DNA from 2 places in the Hydrogenophaga sp. SL48 genome. Region 2 is predicted to be linked to the other one. Evidence: predicted binding sites of a transcription regulator. Region 2 holds the regulator's gene; the other holds the start of a gene.

Region 1 (7,611 bases), 2.6 Mb from region 2:
GCCACATCGGCGGCATGGACGTGTCGGCCCGCGCCCTGCTGATCGCCGAGAAGATGATCCTCGACGGGCGCCTGGACGCGCAGGTCGATGCCCGCTACGCCGGCTGGCGCGCGCCGTTCGGGCAGCAGATTTTGAGTGGGCAGATGGGGCTCGATCAACTCGCTGCGCAGGTGTTGACACGCAATCAGGACACGGCACCCGTGTCGGGTCGCCAGGAGCAGCTTGAGAACCTGCTGAACAGCTACCTCTGACCCCAGGTCACTGTGCCGTGGCCGACCCCCTGACCCGTCTCGATTGGATTGTTTTGTGATTTCACGCCGTCAATGTCTTGTGTCTGCCATGGCGGTCGGGTGGTTGGGCCACACAACGGTGCGTGCCCAAAGCCAGGTCGATGTGGGCCTCGCCATGCCCACGCTCGCGCTGCAGCGCTGGGTGATCGATGGCCTGGCGCTGGTGCGTTCGTTCAATGGCATGCGCCTGGTCTCCGACCTGCAGTTTGCGAACAACGACGTGCCCACCCAGATCGCCCAGATCGACAACATGCTGGGGAAGGGGACGAAGGTGTTGATCGTGGCGCCCATCGATGGGCCTGCCCTGGCGCCCATCCTGAAGAAGGCAGCGGACCTGAAGGTCAGGGTGATTTCCTATGACCGCCTGATCCGCGATTCGCCCCATGTGGACTACTACGCGACCTTCGACAATTTCGCGGTGGGTGTTCTGCAGGGCACCGAGATCGTCCGTCGTCTCAAGTTGCCCGAGGCCAAAGGGCCTTTCAACATCGAGCTGTTCGGTGGGTCGCCCGACGACAACAACGCCTTCTTTTTCTACAACGGCGCCATGTCGGTGCTCAAACCCTATCTCGACAGCGGGCAGCTCACGGTCGGGTCTGGGCAGATGGGCATGGACGCGGTGTCGACACAGGCTTGGAGCGGCGTCACCGCCCGTTTCCGGTTTGAGAAGATGTTGGAGAAGACCTACGCCAAACAGAGACTCCATGCGGTGCTCTCGCCCAACGATGGCATTGCCATCGAGTTGCTGCAAGCGCTGAAGCTCAAGGGCTATGGCACGGGAGGGGGTCATCCCTGGCCGGTGGTGAGTGGGCAGGACGCCGATGTGCAATCGGTGCGCTCGATCATCCGCAACGAGCAGGCCTTCACCATCTTCAAAGACAACCGCGAACTGGCGCTGGCGGCAGCGTCCATGGCGCAGGCCATCCTGACCAACAAGGCGCCCCTGGTCAACGACGAAAAGACCTACAACAACGGCGTGAAGGCGATGTCATCCCTTCTGCTGAAGCCGGTGACGGTGGATGTCAACAACTGGCGCGAAACCTTGGTGACGTCTGGCTACTACAAGGACCACATGTTCCGTTGAGCCGCAGGGCCGCCAAACGAAGAACGTGAACCGATCACTGAATGGTGCCAATGAACATGAAACCGGTGGTGTGGGGGGTGTTGGGCACGGCCAAGATCGGCATCGAGCAGGTGATCCCGGCCATGCTGTCCAGTCCGCTGGTGGAACTGCGTGCCATCGCCTCGCGGTCGCTGCCGACGGCGCAGGCCGCCGCGCGGTCGGCGGGCATTGCGCGGGCCTATGGCAGCTACGAGGAGCTGCTCGCCGACCCAGCCATCGAGGCCGTTTACAACCCGCTGCCCAACCACCTGCACGTGCCGCTGACCCTTCAAGCCGCAGCGGCCGGCAAGCACGTGCTGTGCGAGAAACCGTTCGCCCTCAGCGCGGCCGAGGCCCAGACCGTGCAGATCGCCGCGTCGCGGGTGCACATCGAAGAGGCCTTCATGGTGCGCCACCACCCGCAGTGGCTGCGTGCCCGCGAGCTGGTGCGGGCCGGGCGCATCGGCACGCCGCGCGCGGTGCAGGTGTTCTTCTCGTACTTCAACGACGACGCGGCCAACATCCGCAACCAGGCCGCGATGGGCGGCGGCGCGCTGTACGACATCGGGTGTTACGCCATCCTGGCCGGGCGCTCCCTCTTCGAGGCCGAGCCGCGGCGCGCGGTCTCGCTGGTGGACCGCGACCCGGTGCTGGGGACCGACCGGCTGAGCAGCGCGCTGCTGGATTTCGGCGCCGGGCGGCAGCTGAGCTTCACGGTCTCCACCCAGAGCGTGCCGTTCCAGCGGGTGCAGGTGATCGGCACCACCGGCCGGATCGAGCTGTTCATTCCCTTCAACGCCGCCCGGAACGGGCAGATGCGGCTGGCGCTGGATGAGGGTGGCCCGCTGGACGGCAGCGGCGTCACCATCGAAACCCTGCCAGCGGCCGACCAGTACCGGCTGGAGGTGGAGGCGTTCTCGCGCCGCGTGCGCGAGGGGGCGTCGCCCGATGCGTCCCGGCTGGGTGACGCCGTGGCCCAGGCCCGCGTGATCGACGCCCTGTGGCAATCGGAGCGCAGCGGGCGCTGGGAGCCGGTGACCCGGGACTGACCTTCGACCCGGGGCGCCGGCTCATGGTCGCGTGCTAGCCTCCGGCGCATGCCCGAGCTGCTCGCACACGCCTCCTTCGTCCGCTTCTGGTGCGCCCGGGTGGCAGCGGTCGCCGGCACCCAGATGCTGATGCTGACCATCGGCTGGCACATGTACGAGCTGACCGCCAGCGCCTGGGACCTCGGGCTGGTGGGGCTGTTCCAGTTCGGTCCCGCGCTGGCGATGACGCTGCCCGCCGGCCACGCCGCCGACCGCCACCACCGCGCCCGCATCGTGGCGCTGTGCCTGTCCGCGCAGGCGGCGGTGGCGCTGCTGCTGGTGGCTGGCACGCTGGCGCACGCGGTGTCGCGCGAGTGGCTGCTGGCGCTGTCGGCGCTGCTGGGGGCGATCCGGCCGTTCCAGATGTCGGCCCAGCAGGCGCTGCTGCCGTCCCTGGTGCCGGCGGCGCTGCTGGCCCGCGCCACCGCGGTCACCTCCACCGGCACCCAGGCGGCCGTCATCGGCGGGCCGGCCCTCGGTGGGCTGATCTTTGCGGTGAACCTGAACGCGGTCTACATCGTCTGCACGCTGTTGTTCCTCGGTGCGGCGCTGGCCTGCCTGTGGGTGCGCTACGAGCGCCAGCCGGTGGCGCGCGAGCCGGTCAGCGCGTCGACGCTGCTGGCCGGTGTGCGCTACGTGTGGGGACATCCGGTGCTGCTGGGTGCGGTGTCGCTGGACCTGTTCGCGGTGCTGCTGGGCGGCGCCACCGCATTGCTGCCGATCTTTGCCAAGGAGATCCTGCACGTCGGACCCGAAGGGCTGGGTGTGTTGCGTTCGGCGCCAGCGGTCGGTGCGCTGGCGGCGGGGCTGGTGCTGTCGCACTGGGCGCTGGAGCGGCGCGTCGGGCGCAAGCTGCTGGTGGCGGTGGCCGTGTTCGGGCTGTGCATGGTGGTGTTCGGCCTGTCCACCTCGTTCTGGCTGTCGCTGCTGGCGCTGGCCGTGTCCGGCGCGGCCGACATGGTCAGCGTAGTGATCCGCCAGACCCTGATGCAGCTGGAAACGCCGGACGCCATGCGGGGCCGCGTGGCGGCGGTCAACACGCTCTTCATCGGCGCCAGCAACCAGCTCGGCGAGTTCGAGTCGGGCGTGACCGCCGCGGCGTTCGGGCCGGTGGGCTCGGTGGTGCTGGGCGGGCTGGGCACCATCGGCGTCAGTCTGGCCTGGTGGCGCCTGTTCCGCCCGCTGGCCGAGCGCGACTCGCTCGCGGGTCCTCCCACGCGCCTCTGAACCCCCGTCTGGCGAACCACAGGCCAGAAGACAACCACCCAGAAAAAAACCCCGCGAATCGCTTCGCGGGGCTTTTTCTTGGAGGTTGGTCAGCGTGCAGTGATGCATTCCGACGCAGCATGAGGCGCCAGGCCAAGGCGCAAGGGCGTAGACAGTGGCAGCGCCACGGCAAGCCCTTGCAACGCCGGCATGGCGTCTCAGGCAAGGAGCACTTACATGCCCATGCCGCCCATGTCGCCCATCCCACCCATGCCGCCACCCATGCCGCCGGCAGGTGCGTCATCCTTCGGGGATTCAGCAACCATGCACTCGGTCGTCAGCATCAGGCTGGACACCGAAGCGGCGTTCTGCAGCGCGGTGCGGGTCACCTTCGTCGGGTCCAGAATGCCCATTTCGATCATGTCGCCGTAGGTGTCGTTGGCGGCGTTGAAGCCGTAGTTGCCCTTGCCGGCCAGGATGGCGTTGACCACCACGCTCGGTTCGCCACCGGCGTTGGCCACGATTTCGCGCAGGGGCGCTTCAATCGCTTTCAACACCAGCTTGATGCCGGCGTCCTGGTCGGCGTTGTCACCCTTGATGACACCAGCGGCCTGACGGGCGCGCAGCAGGGCCACGCCACCACCGGCGACGATGCCTTCTTCCACCGCAGCGCGCGTGGCGTGCAGGGCGTCTTCCACGCGGGCCTTCTTTTCCTTCATCTCGACTTCGGTGGCAGCGCCGACCTTGATCACGGCCACACCGCCGGCCAGCTTGGCCACGCGCTCTTGCAGCTTCTCGCGGTCGTAGTCGCTGGTGGCTTCTTCGATCTGCACGCGCACTTGCTTGACGCGGGCTTCGATGTCAGCGGCAGCGCCGGCGCCGTCGATGATGGTGGTGTTTTCCTTGCCCACTTCGATGCGCTTGGCCTGGCCCAGATCGGCCAGGGTCACTTTTTCCAGCGTCATGCCGACTTCTTCGGCGATCACTTTGCCGCCGGTCAGGATGGCGATGTCTTCCAGCATGGCCTTGCGGCGGTCGCCGAAGCCAGGGGCCTTGACAGCCACGACCTTCAGGATGCCGCGGATGGTGTTGACCACCAGCGTCGCCAGGGCTTCGCCTTCGACGTCTTCGGCAATGATCAGCAGCGGACGGCCGGCCTTGGCGACCTGCTCCAGCGTGGGCAGCAGGTCACGGATGTTGGACACCTTCTTGTCGTACAGCAGCACGAAGGGGTTGTCCAGCAAGGCGGCTTGCTTTTCCGGGTTGTTGATGAAGTAGGGCGACAGGTAGCCGCGGTCGAACTGCATGCCTTCGACGACGTCGAGTTCGTTCTGCAGTGACTTGCCGTCTTCCACGGTGATCACGCCTTCTTTGCCCACTTTGTCCATGGCATTGGCGATGATGTCGCCGATGCTGGAGTCGGAGTTGGCGGAGATGGAGCCGACCTGGGCGATTTCCTTGCTGGTCGTGGTGGCCTTGGAGGCCTTCTTCAGCTCGGCGATCAGGGCTTCCACAGCCTTGTCGATGCCGCGCTTGAGGTCCATCGGGTTCATGCCGGCGGCCACGTACTTCATGCCTTCGCGCACGATGGCCTGGGCCAGCACGGTGGCGGTGGTGGTGCCGTCACCGGCGTTGTCGGAGGTCTTGGAAGCGACTTCCTTGACCATCTGGGCGCCCATGTTCTGGAGCTTGTCCTTGAGTTCGATTTCCTTGGCCACGGACACACCGTCCTTGGTCACGGTGGGGGCGCCGAACGAGCGCTCGAGCACCACGTTGCGGCCTTTCGGGCCCAGGGTCACTTTCACGGCGTTGGCGAGAATGTTCACGCCTTCAACCATACGGGCGCGGGCTTCGCCGCCGAAAATCACGTCTTTTGCTGCCATTTTTCAGGTTCCTTCAGTATTGGTTTGGGATGAGGGACGGAAGATTTACTTCTCGACGACCGCGAACAGGTCGTCTTCCTTCATGACCAGCAGTTCATTGCCGTCGACCTTGACGGTCTGGCCGCTGTACTTGCCAAACAGAACGCGGTCACCGACCTTGACGTTCATGGCCGACAGTTCGCCTTTGTCGTTTTTCTTGCCGGGACCGACGGCCAGGATTTCGCCCTGGTCGGGTTTTTCAGCGGCGGCGTCGGGGATGACGATGCCGGAAGCGGTCTTGGTTTCGCTGTCGATACGTTTGACGATCACGCGATCGGCGAGAGGACGAAGGTTCATTGCATCTCCTGAAATTGAACGAGGAAGGGATTGGGTCAGACGGTTTCAGCCATCCCGGGACGGGTGGGGCCGCTGATCGACTTGGCGTCAAGGTGTTAGCACTCAACGTCAGCGAGTGCTAATGATAAGGGCGACCTGTGTCGTTTTCAAGACGCAGGGGCTTCTTTTTCCCCTCCAGTCGGGGACGGATGTGGGTATTGGCCGGTCTATTTCGGGAAAACCCGTCCATGCCTGTGCGGCAAATCGGCTGTACACCGGCGCGCTGTGTGTCGATTTTTGACAAACGGTGACAATCGGTTCGGTCCTTGGGTCGGGCTCCACTGCCCGGTTGCAGGCCGAGAGGTCAGGGGGTTTGTGATCAACATCAATCTGTGAGGTGCCTGTGGCCCTTGTGCGTTCGCGTTCGTTTGTTGTGTGGTCGGCGGGCCTGTTGTCCGTCGCTTACCTGTTGGCCACCGCGTGGCGCGACCCGCCGCTCACGCTGGCGCTGGCCGGTGCCTCTGTGGTCATGTTCTGGGCCTGCGCCTGGTCGGCGCGGGCGCTGCTCGGCTTCCGGTCGGCGAGTGCTTTGGCCCTGCTGGCGCTGGGTCTGGGCTGGTTTGCCGAGCAGATGGGCTCGTCGCGCGGCTGGTTCTTCGGCCGCTATACCTACACCGATGTGCTGGGCATCCGCCTGGGCGACGTGCCCCTGGCGATCCCGCTGATGTGGTTCGCGCTGTGCCTGGTGGGCTATGTCATGGCCTGCCTGATGCTGTGGCGCGCGCCAGTGCACCCCGGCCCCAGCTTTCGCAGCGGGCTGCTCACCGCCTGGCTGGCGGCCATGGTGGTCACCGCCTTCGACCTCGGCGCCGACCCTTATTTCGTGTTCGTGCTCAAGGCCTGGATCATGCAGAAGACCGACGGCGGCTGGTTCGGCGAGACCCTGCAGGGCTTCGCGGGCTGGATGGTGGTCGGGCTGCTGATCATGTCGCTGTTCCAGGCGCTGGCCGCGCCCCGGCGCGCGCCCACGCTGTCGCGCAAGGTGGCGCTCGCGGCGCTGGTGCCCATTGGCATCTACGCCAGCGGGCTGGTGTTCCAGGTGCTGCTGGGTCACCCGATCGAGATCCGTGCCATCGCCTTCTTCGCCATGGGGCTGCCCACGCTGGTGGCGCTCGTGGCCTGGTGGCACTGGTCGCACCCCGAGCGCCACACATCCCCAAGCCGGACCGCCGATGTGCCGCTGGCGCCCTGGACCCTGGAAGCCGATCCGCTGGCGGACCGGGCGGTGGCGTCCCTGGTCGGTCCCTGGGTCGGCGACACGGGGGCCATGGGCCCGGGCGCGGCGCGCCTGGCCTCCGCCACCCGGCTCATGGCGGGCTGGCCCGCCAATGGCGATCTCGCCGGATGGGACGGCAGCGACACCTCGGCGGACCCGGCGGTGGTGGCCACCCTGCGCGCCTACCTGGACGAAGGCCGGCAACTGCCCGAGTGGGCCGACCGCGCCAAGGTGGAGCGGGCCGAGGCGATCTTCATGGCGCAGGGCCCCTTGTCGTGCACGCTGCTGTTTTGTTCCAGCCTGCCCGAGTGTTATGTGTTGCCCCACCTGGCCGAGGTGCTGCACATCGCGGGCCAGCTGGAGCAGCACACCGAGCACCGCATCCGCCAGACCGCGGCCATGGTGTTCCCCGTGATGATGAAGGGAGGCCTGATGGGCGCCGACGGCGCGG
Region 2 (7,611 bases):
GCAGCAGGCTGTCTTCGCTTGAGAACCCCTGTTCTTCCAGCCAGGGCTTGACCGACGCCGGTGTGTCGAATTCGGCCGCGATCTCGCAGCGGGTGGCACCCTCGCGCACCACACCGCTTTCGGCGCGGGCTCCCAGGGCGAGTTGCAGCGCGTCGATCAGGATGGACTTGCCCGCACCGGTTTCGCCGGTGAGCACGCAAAAGCCCTGATCAAGTTCGAGGTCCAGCGACTGCACGATGACGAAGTCGCGCAAAACGATGCGTCTGAGGCTCATGGGAGGAATTGGAAACGGAGGAAACAGCGGTCGTATTCTGACCGCTATTTCACGCGCCTTCGTTCCAGTGCAGTTTCTTGCGCAGTGTGTCGAAGTAGCTCCAGCCCTGCGGGTGCAGCAGACGCAAGGTGTGCTCCGAACGCCTCACCACGATGCGGTCGCCGTGCATCAGGCTGGTGAGCGACTGCATGTCGAAGTTGGCGCTGGCGTCCTTGCCTGAGACGATTTCCACCGCGACCTCACAATGTGCCGGCAACACGATGGGCCGGTTCGACAAGGTGTGCGGCGCGATCGGCGCCATCACCCAGCCGTCGATGGCCGGGTGCAGCAGCGGTCCGCCCGCGGAGAGCGCGTAGGCCGTGGATCCGGTGGAGGTGGCGATGATCAGGCCGTCGGCGCGCTGGTTGGCCACGAAGTGGCCATCGACCTCGACCCGCAGCTCGATCATGCTGGCCACGCCACCCCGGTTGACCACCACATCGTTGAGTGCAGTGGCCTCGAACACACAGCGACCGTCGCGCCAGACGCTGGCGGCCATCAGCGCACGCGTGTCTTCTTCGTATTCGCCCCTGAGGATCGACCGCAGGTTGTCCCGGTAGGTGTCGAAGGGGATGTCGGTGATGAAACCCAGGCGACCCTGGTTGATGCCCACCAGGGGCACCCCGTAGCGGGCGAGTTGCCGCCCGATGCCCAGCATGGTGCCGTCGCCGCCGAGCACCAGCGCCAGATCGATGGACTGGCCCATGGCCGGCACGTCCAGCGCGGGGTACTGCAGCAGGCCGGTGTTGAGCGCTGTCTCCCGCTCCAGCGACACCTCGCAGCCTTCGTCATGCAGGAAATGAGCCACTTCCTCCACCACGTCGCGCGAGCCCGGGGCCTGGTATTTGCCGACGATGGCCACGTGCGCAAAACGCAAAGTCTTTCCGTCGGGCATGGACCCGTGGCGATGGGGGGAGGGCAGGCTCATGCACAAATTACAACATAGGCATTGGTGTGACCCGCCCACAAAAACCCTTGCACATGGACCGCCGCCACTTCGCTGGCGTCCGTAAAATGAAGGCATGTTGGATGACCGCGCCAAGTTGCTGCTCAAAGCCCTCGTCGAGCGATACATCGCCGACGGCCAGCCTGTGGGGTCGCGCACGCTGGCCAAGGCGGCCGGCATGGAGTTGTCGCCAGCGACCATCCGCAATGTGATGAGCGACCTGGAAGAACTGGGCCTGATCGCCAGCCCTCACACGTCGGCCGGTCGCATCCCGACTGCGCGCGGTTACCGGCTGTTCGTTGACACCATGCTCACGGTGCGTCGCGAAGGACTGGTCAGTGCGGACGAGATGGGGGCCGCCGGCATCGAGGCCGGTGCCCAGCCGCAGCGGGTCATCAGCCACGCGGCGCAGATGTTGTCCAGTCTGTCGCAGTTTGTCGGTGTGGTGATGGCACCCAGACGCACGTCGGTGTTTCGCCACATCGAGTTTTTGAGCCTGTCCGAACGTCGCGTGCTCGTGATCCTGGTCTCGCCCGAGGGAGATGTGCAGAACCGCATCATCCACACACAGGTCAGTTTCAGTCAGTCGCAGCTGCTCGAAGCCGCCAACTTCCTCAACGCGCACTACGCGGGCCTCACCATGGAAGAAGTGCGCGCGCGACTCAAGACCGAAGTGGATGCGCTGCGCGGCGAAATCGCCCAGCTGATGCAGGCGGCCGTCGACATCGGGACCGGAACTGGCTCGGCGCAAGAGCACATCGTGGTGTCTGGGGAGCGCAACCTGCTGTCGGTCAGCGAGTTCTCGAGCGACATGGGCCACTTGCGTCAGCTCTTCGACCTGTTTGAACAGAAGACCCAGCTGATTCGCCTGCTGGATGTGTCCACCCAGGCCGACGGCGTGCGCATCTACATCGGCGGCGAGAGCCAAGTGGTGCCGTTCCAGGAGCTGTCTGTGGTGACCGCGCCGTATGAGGTGGATGGCCAGGTCGTGGGTACGCTGGGCGTGATCGGCCCGCAACGCATGCCCTACGACCGCATGATCCAGATCGTCGATGTGACCGCCAAGCTGGTGGGCAATGCGCTGAGCCACAACAAATGAGCGGGTTGGCCCGGGCCCTACAATGCGTGCCTTGCCGGGCCGTTAGCTCAGTTGGTTAGAGCAGAGGACTCATAATCCTTTGGTCGTTGGTTCAAGTCCAACACGGCCTACCAAAAACCGTGCTAGAATACGAAGCTTAGCGGCTGTAGCTCAGCTGGATAGAGTACTTGGCTACGAACCAAGGGGTCGTGGGTTCGATTCCTGCCAGCCGCACCAAATGAAAAGCCTGCAGCCACAAGCTGCAGGCTTTTTTATTTTCCGATCGCATTCTTTCCCTGCCTTCACTGTTCATGAGCAAGGCCTTCACCCGCGAGACCGACAACGACGCAGACGACGAGCTCCCCGCTTCGCCAGCGTTGCCCACCGGTGTCAACTACATCACCCGTTCCGGCTACGACCTGCTGCGCTCGGAGCTGTTCGGCCTGATCGACGATGAGCGGCCCAGGATCGTGGAGATCGTGCACTGGGCCGCCAGCAATGGCGACCGCTCGGAAAATGGGGATTACCTGTATGGCAAGAAGCGTTTGAGGGAAATTGACCGGCGCATACGTTTTCTGACCCAGCGTCTGGAAATCGCCGAGGTGGTGGACACCTCGCTTCATCACGGGGGCGATCAGGTGTTTTTTGGCGCGACGGTGGTTTACTCCGACGACAGTGGCGCCGAAACCACGGTCACGATCCTGGGGGTGGACGAGGCCCGAAGCACACACCACGAGATCAGCTGGGTGTCTCCAGTCGCTCGTGCGCTGCTGAAGTCGCGCGTCGGCGACGTGGTGCGATTGGTGGTTCCCGGTGGTGTGCAGGAGCTGGAGGTGCTCTCCGTCACTTACCCGGCACCTGCCACCTGAGTCTCCTCAGGGCTTGAGGCGTTGCGCCTTGAGCACGGAATTCGTGCGTTTGAGGCTGCGCAGCACTTCCGCCAGGTGCACCCGGTCCCGAACCGCCACCGAGAAACGGATGTCGGTCGCCGTCTGCGCGGGCTCGTCGCCCATGTCCACGTGGGTGATGTCGGCTTCGGCGGCGGCGATGGCCGAAGCCACGCGGGCGAGCACCCCTTTGCCATTGGTCACGGTCACAATCACTGTGGTGTCAAAAGCACGCACCGGGTCGTCCGACCATTCCACCTGCAGGAAGCGCTCGCTGTCACGGGCCAGCAGGCGCCGTCCGGTCGGGCAGTCTTCGGCGTGCACGATCAGGCCTTCTCCACGGCCCAGGTAGCCGACGATGCGGTCGCCGGGGATGGGTTTGCAGCAGGAAGCGTATTGCACCGACAAGCCTTCGCTGCCATCCAGACTCACCACGCCTTGTGACACCGATTCGTTCTCGCCCGAGGCGTAGCGTTCGGTGCTGATCAGGACCGCGTCGGGTTTGAGGCCGGTTTCTGCCAGCAGCACCGCCAGTTTTTTGCCGACCATGTTGGCAATGCGCTTGCCCATGCCGATGTCCGTGAGCAGCTCATTGCGGGTCTTGTTGCCGGTGAAACGCAGCAGTTTGTCCCAGGTGGCCTTGTACTCGCCGCTTTCAGTTGGCAGGGTGGCGAGCCCCTCGGAGCGCAGGGCCTGCGTCAACATGCGCTCACCCAGTTCGTTGGCCTTTTCCTGTGCCAGCGTTTTCAGGTGGTGCCGGATCTTGGATCGTGCGCGGCCCGTCTTGACGAAGGACAGCCAGGCCGGGTTGGGCTCGGCGGTGTCGCTGGTGACGATCTCGATGATGTCGCCGTTGGCCAGCTCGGTGCGCAGCGGGCGCTGCTCGCCATTGATGCGGGCGCCGACGGCCCGGTTGCCCACGCCGCTGTGGATGGCGTAGGCAAAGTCCATCACGGTCGCGCCCCGCGGCAGCGCCATGATCTTGCTCTTGGGCGTGAACACATAGACCGCATCGGGAAACAGGTCGATCTTGATGTGGTCCCAGAACTCGCTCGCGTCGTGGGTTTCCTGCTGGATGTCCAGCAGCGACTGCAGCCACTGGGTGCCCAGGCGCTGCGACATGTCGCTGTTGGGTTCGCTGGCCTTGTAAAGCCAGTGCGCCGCCACGCCCGACTCCGCTACAACATCCATGGCGTGGGTGCGTAGCTGGAATTCGATGTTGGTACCGAACGGGCCGATCAGCGTCGTGTGCAGCGACTGGTAGCCGTTGACTTTCGGGATCGCCACGTAGTCGCGGAACTTGCCCGGCACCGGTTTGTAGAGCTGGTGCAGCAGACCCATGCCGGTGTAACAGTCGCTCAGGTCGGGCACCACGATGCGGAAGCCGTAGATGTCGGTCACCTGCGAAAACGACAGGTGCTTGGTGTCCATCTTGCGGTAGACCGAATACAGGGTCTTCTCGCGACCCACGATGCGCACCGACATGCCATGTCGGGCAAACGTCGACTCGACCTCGCGCTGCACCCGGCTGATCAGGTCCTTGCGGCGGTTGCGCGACTTGTTGAGTGCCTTGGACAGGACTTCATAGCGCCAGGGGTGCAGGAAACGGAACGCCAGGTCCTGCAGTTCGCGGTACGTGAAATTGAGTCCCAGCCGGTGAGCAATGGGTGCGTAGATCTCGAGGGTCTCGTTGCTGATGCGTTGCCATTTGTCGCGCGGCATGTCACCCATGGTGCGCATGTTGTGCGTGCGATCGGCGAGCTTGACGAGAATGACCCGCACGTCCTTCGCCATCGCCAGGAGCATCTTCCGGAACGATTCGGCCTGGTTCTGCTCTCGCGTGTCGAAGGCCAGCTTTTCCAGCTTGGTCAGGCCGTCCACGAGGTCGGCCACCGGTGCGCCGAAGCGCTCCACCAGTTCGGCCTTGCTGACACCACAGTCTTCCATGGCATCGTGCATGAGCGCCGCCATGAGGGCCTGGGCGTCCAGCTTCCATTCTGCGCATTGGGCGGCCACCGCGATCGGGTGGGTGATGTAGGGGTCGCCGTTCTTGCGCAGCTGGCCCAGGTGGGCTTCGTCAGCGAAGCGGTAGGCCTTGCGGATGCTGTCGATGTCACTCGGGCCGAGGTAGTCCAGCTTGCCCACCAGCGCGGCAAAGCTCGCCGCCGCCGCGCTCGCGGCCGGTTGCGAGGGCTTCACGGGGCGTTTGGAACTGCCGGATTCGGCTTGGGTGATCATCCCGCTACTTTAGCTTGAGATGCCTGCCACTGCCGGACGCCGTTCGGATCAGCCTTTCTGGGCGCAGCGGCGGAGTTTGGGGGCTGTCACCTTGCCGGTGGCACGAGGATCGTGGGTTTGGCTTCGGGCAGCAGATCGGGGTAGTCCCGGCTGAAATGCAGGCCCCGGCTTTCGTGCCGCAGCATGGCCGACATCACGATCAGATCGGCCACCTGCACGAGGTTGCGCAGCTCCAGCAGATCCCGGGTGACGTGGAACTGGGCGTAAAACTCATGAATCTCGCGCTGCAGCAGGGTGATGCGGTGGGCCGCCCGCTCCAGGCGCTTGTTGGTGCGCACGATGCCGACGTAGTCCCACATGAAACGGCGCAGCTCGTCCCAGTTGTGCGAGATCACGACCTGTTCGTCGGCGTCCTTGACGCGGCTGTCGTCCCACAGGGGAATGTCGGGGCTGGCGACCACGGCCGCGGTCTGGATGGCCTTCACGGCGGCCTGGGCGAACACCATGCACTCCACCAGCGAATTGCTGGCCAGGCGGTTGGCGCCGTGCAGGCCGGTGCAGGTGGTCTCGCCCACGGCGTACAGGCCTTCGAGGTCGGTGTGTCCTTCGAGATCGGTCACCACGCCGCCGCAGGTGTAGTGCGCGGCGGGCACCACGGGAATGGGCTCTTTGGTGATGTCGATGCCCAGCTCGGCGCAGCGCGCCAGGATGTTGGGGAAGTGCTCTTTCAGGAACTCGGGGCTCTGGTGCGAGATGTCGAGGTGCACGCAGTCCAGGCCGTGGCGCTTCATCTCGTAGTCGATGGCGCGGGCCACGATGTCGCGCGGTGCGAGTTCGGCACGCGGATCGTGGTCGGGCATGAAGCGGTGGCTCCCCAGGTGCGGTGGCAGCTTCAGCTGCCCGCCTTCGCCGCGCACGGCTTCGGTGATCAGGAAGTTCTTGACATTGGGGTGGTACAGGCAGGTCGGGTGGAACTGGATGAACTCCATGTTGCCCACTCGGCAGCCCGCGCGCCAGCCGGCAGCGATGCCATCGCCGGTGGCGGTGTCGGGGTTGGTGGTGTAGAGATACACCTTGCCCGCGCCGCCGGTGGCCAGGATGGTGTGGGGTGCGCTGAAGGTTTCGACCTCGTCGCGGTCCACGTCCAGCACATAGGCCCCGTGGCAGCGCACCGACCCGTTGCCGGCCTTGTGACCCGGCAGTTTGGCGTCGGTGATCAGATCGACCAGCATGTGGTTCTCGAAGAACGTGATGCCGGGGGTGGCTCGCGCGAGCTTGCTGAGCGTGGTGTGCACGGCCGCGCCCGTGGCGTCGGTGGCGTGAACGATGCGGCGGTGGGTGTGTCCGCCTTCACGGGTCAGGTGCAGTTCGCCGTTTTCGGTGGAGAAGGGCACGCCCAGTTCCTGCAGCCAGGCAATCGCGCCCGGCGCGTTCTCTACCGTGAACTGCGTGGCCTCCAGGTCGCACAGCCCGGCGCCGGCCACCAGCGTGTCGTCCACGTGCGAGGCGTAGCTGTCGCCCTCCGCCAGCACGGCCGCGATGCCGCCTTGGGCCCAGTTGCTCGAACCGTCGGAGATGCCGCGCTTGGTGACCACCGCCACGCGGTGGGTGGGCGCGAGTTTCAGGGCGGCGGTGAGACCGGCCAGACCGCTGCCGATGATGAGGACGTCAAAGGAATGGTGGGCGCTCATGGCGTGTCGGAAATGGATGGAGTGGGACGGGATGAGGCATCTCTCAGGGAGAGCCACTGCCTCAATTGGGGGTGTAAGCGAGCCTGACGTAGATGGGCGCAAACGCCTCGGCCTGGGTCAGCTCGATCAGCGTTTCCTTGGCCAGTTCCAGCATGGCGATGAAGGTCACGACCAGCACCTGCTGGCCGCGCGAGGGATCGAAAAGCTCGCCGAACTCGACGAATTTTCGACCCTGCAAATGGCGCAGCACGATGCTCATGTGTTCGCGCACCGAGAGCTCTTCTCGGCTGATCTTGTGGTGCTGCACGAGCTTGGCGCGTTTCATGATGTCGCGCCAGGCGCTCTGCAGGTCGATGGCGCTCACGTCGGGGAAGCGCGGCGCCAGCGCCTGCTCGACGTACACCTGCGCGCGCAGGAAGTCCCGGCCGTATTGCGGCATTTCCGACAGCCGCTGTGCG

The links. Region 2 encodes HrcA, which represses chaperone genes, less so after heat shock. Its sites were predicted from a motif close to TTAGCACTCNNNNNNNNNGAGTGCTAA; they were not measured.
Region 1: a site for HrcA is predicted at 6,001-6,027, ahead of IM738_RS01275 (co-chaperone GroES). Genes of this name have one in related genera too.

The regions. Positions count from the first base shown of each region.
Region 1 covers NZ_CP063400.1:271,820-279,430, forward strand. Annotated here, with positions in the region: gene xylA (xylose isomerase) at 1-251, shown strand, start outside; gene IM738_RS01255 (sugar-binding protein) at 370-1,374, shown strand; gene IM738_RS01260 (Gfo/Idh/MocA family protein) at 1,425-2,441, shown strand; gene IM738_RS01265 (MFS transporter) at 2,490-3,707, shown strand; gene groL (chaperonin GroEL) at 3,920-5,569, opposite strand; gene IM738_RS01275 (co-chaperone GroES) at 5,615-5,905, opposite strand; gene IM738_RS01280 (carotenoid biosynthesis protein) at 6,282-7,611, shown strand, end outside.
Region 2 covers NZ_CP063400.1:3,057,973-3,065,583, reverse strand. Annotated here, with positions in the region: gene recN (DNA repair protein RecN) at 1-274, opposite strand, end outside; gene IM738_RS14510 (NAD kinase) at 324-1,208, opposite strand; gene hrcA (heat-inducible transcriptional repressor HrcA) at 1,336-2,358, shown strand; tRNA gene IM738_RS14500 (tRNA-Ile) at 2,395-2,471, shown strand; tRNA gene IM738_RS14495 (tRNA-Arg) at 2,498-2,574, shown strand; gene greB (transcription elongation factor GreB) at 2,649-3,206, shown strand; gene IM738_RS14485 (RelA/SpoT family protein) at 3,213-5,462, opposite strand; gene nadB (L-aspartate oxidase) at 5,549-7,153, opposite strand; gene IM738_RS14475 (segregation and condensation protein A) at 7,215-7,611, opposite strand, start outside.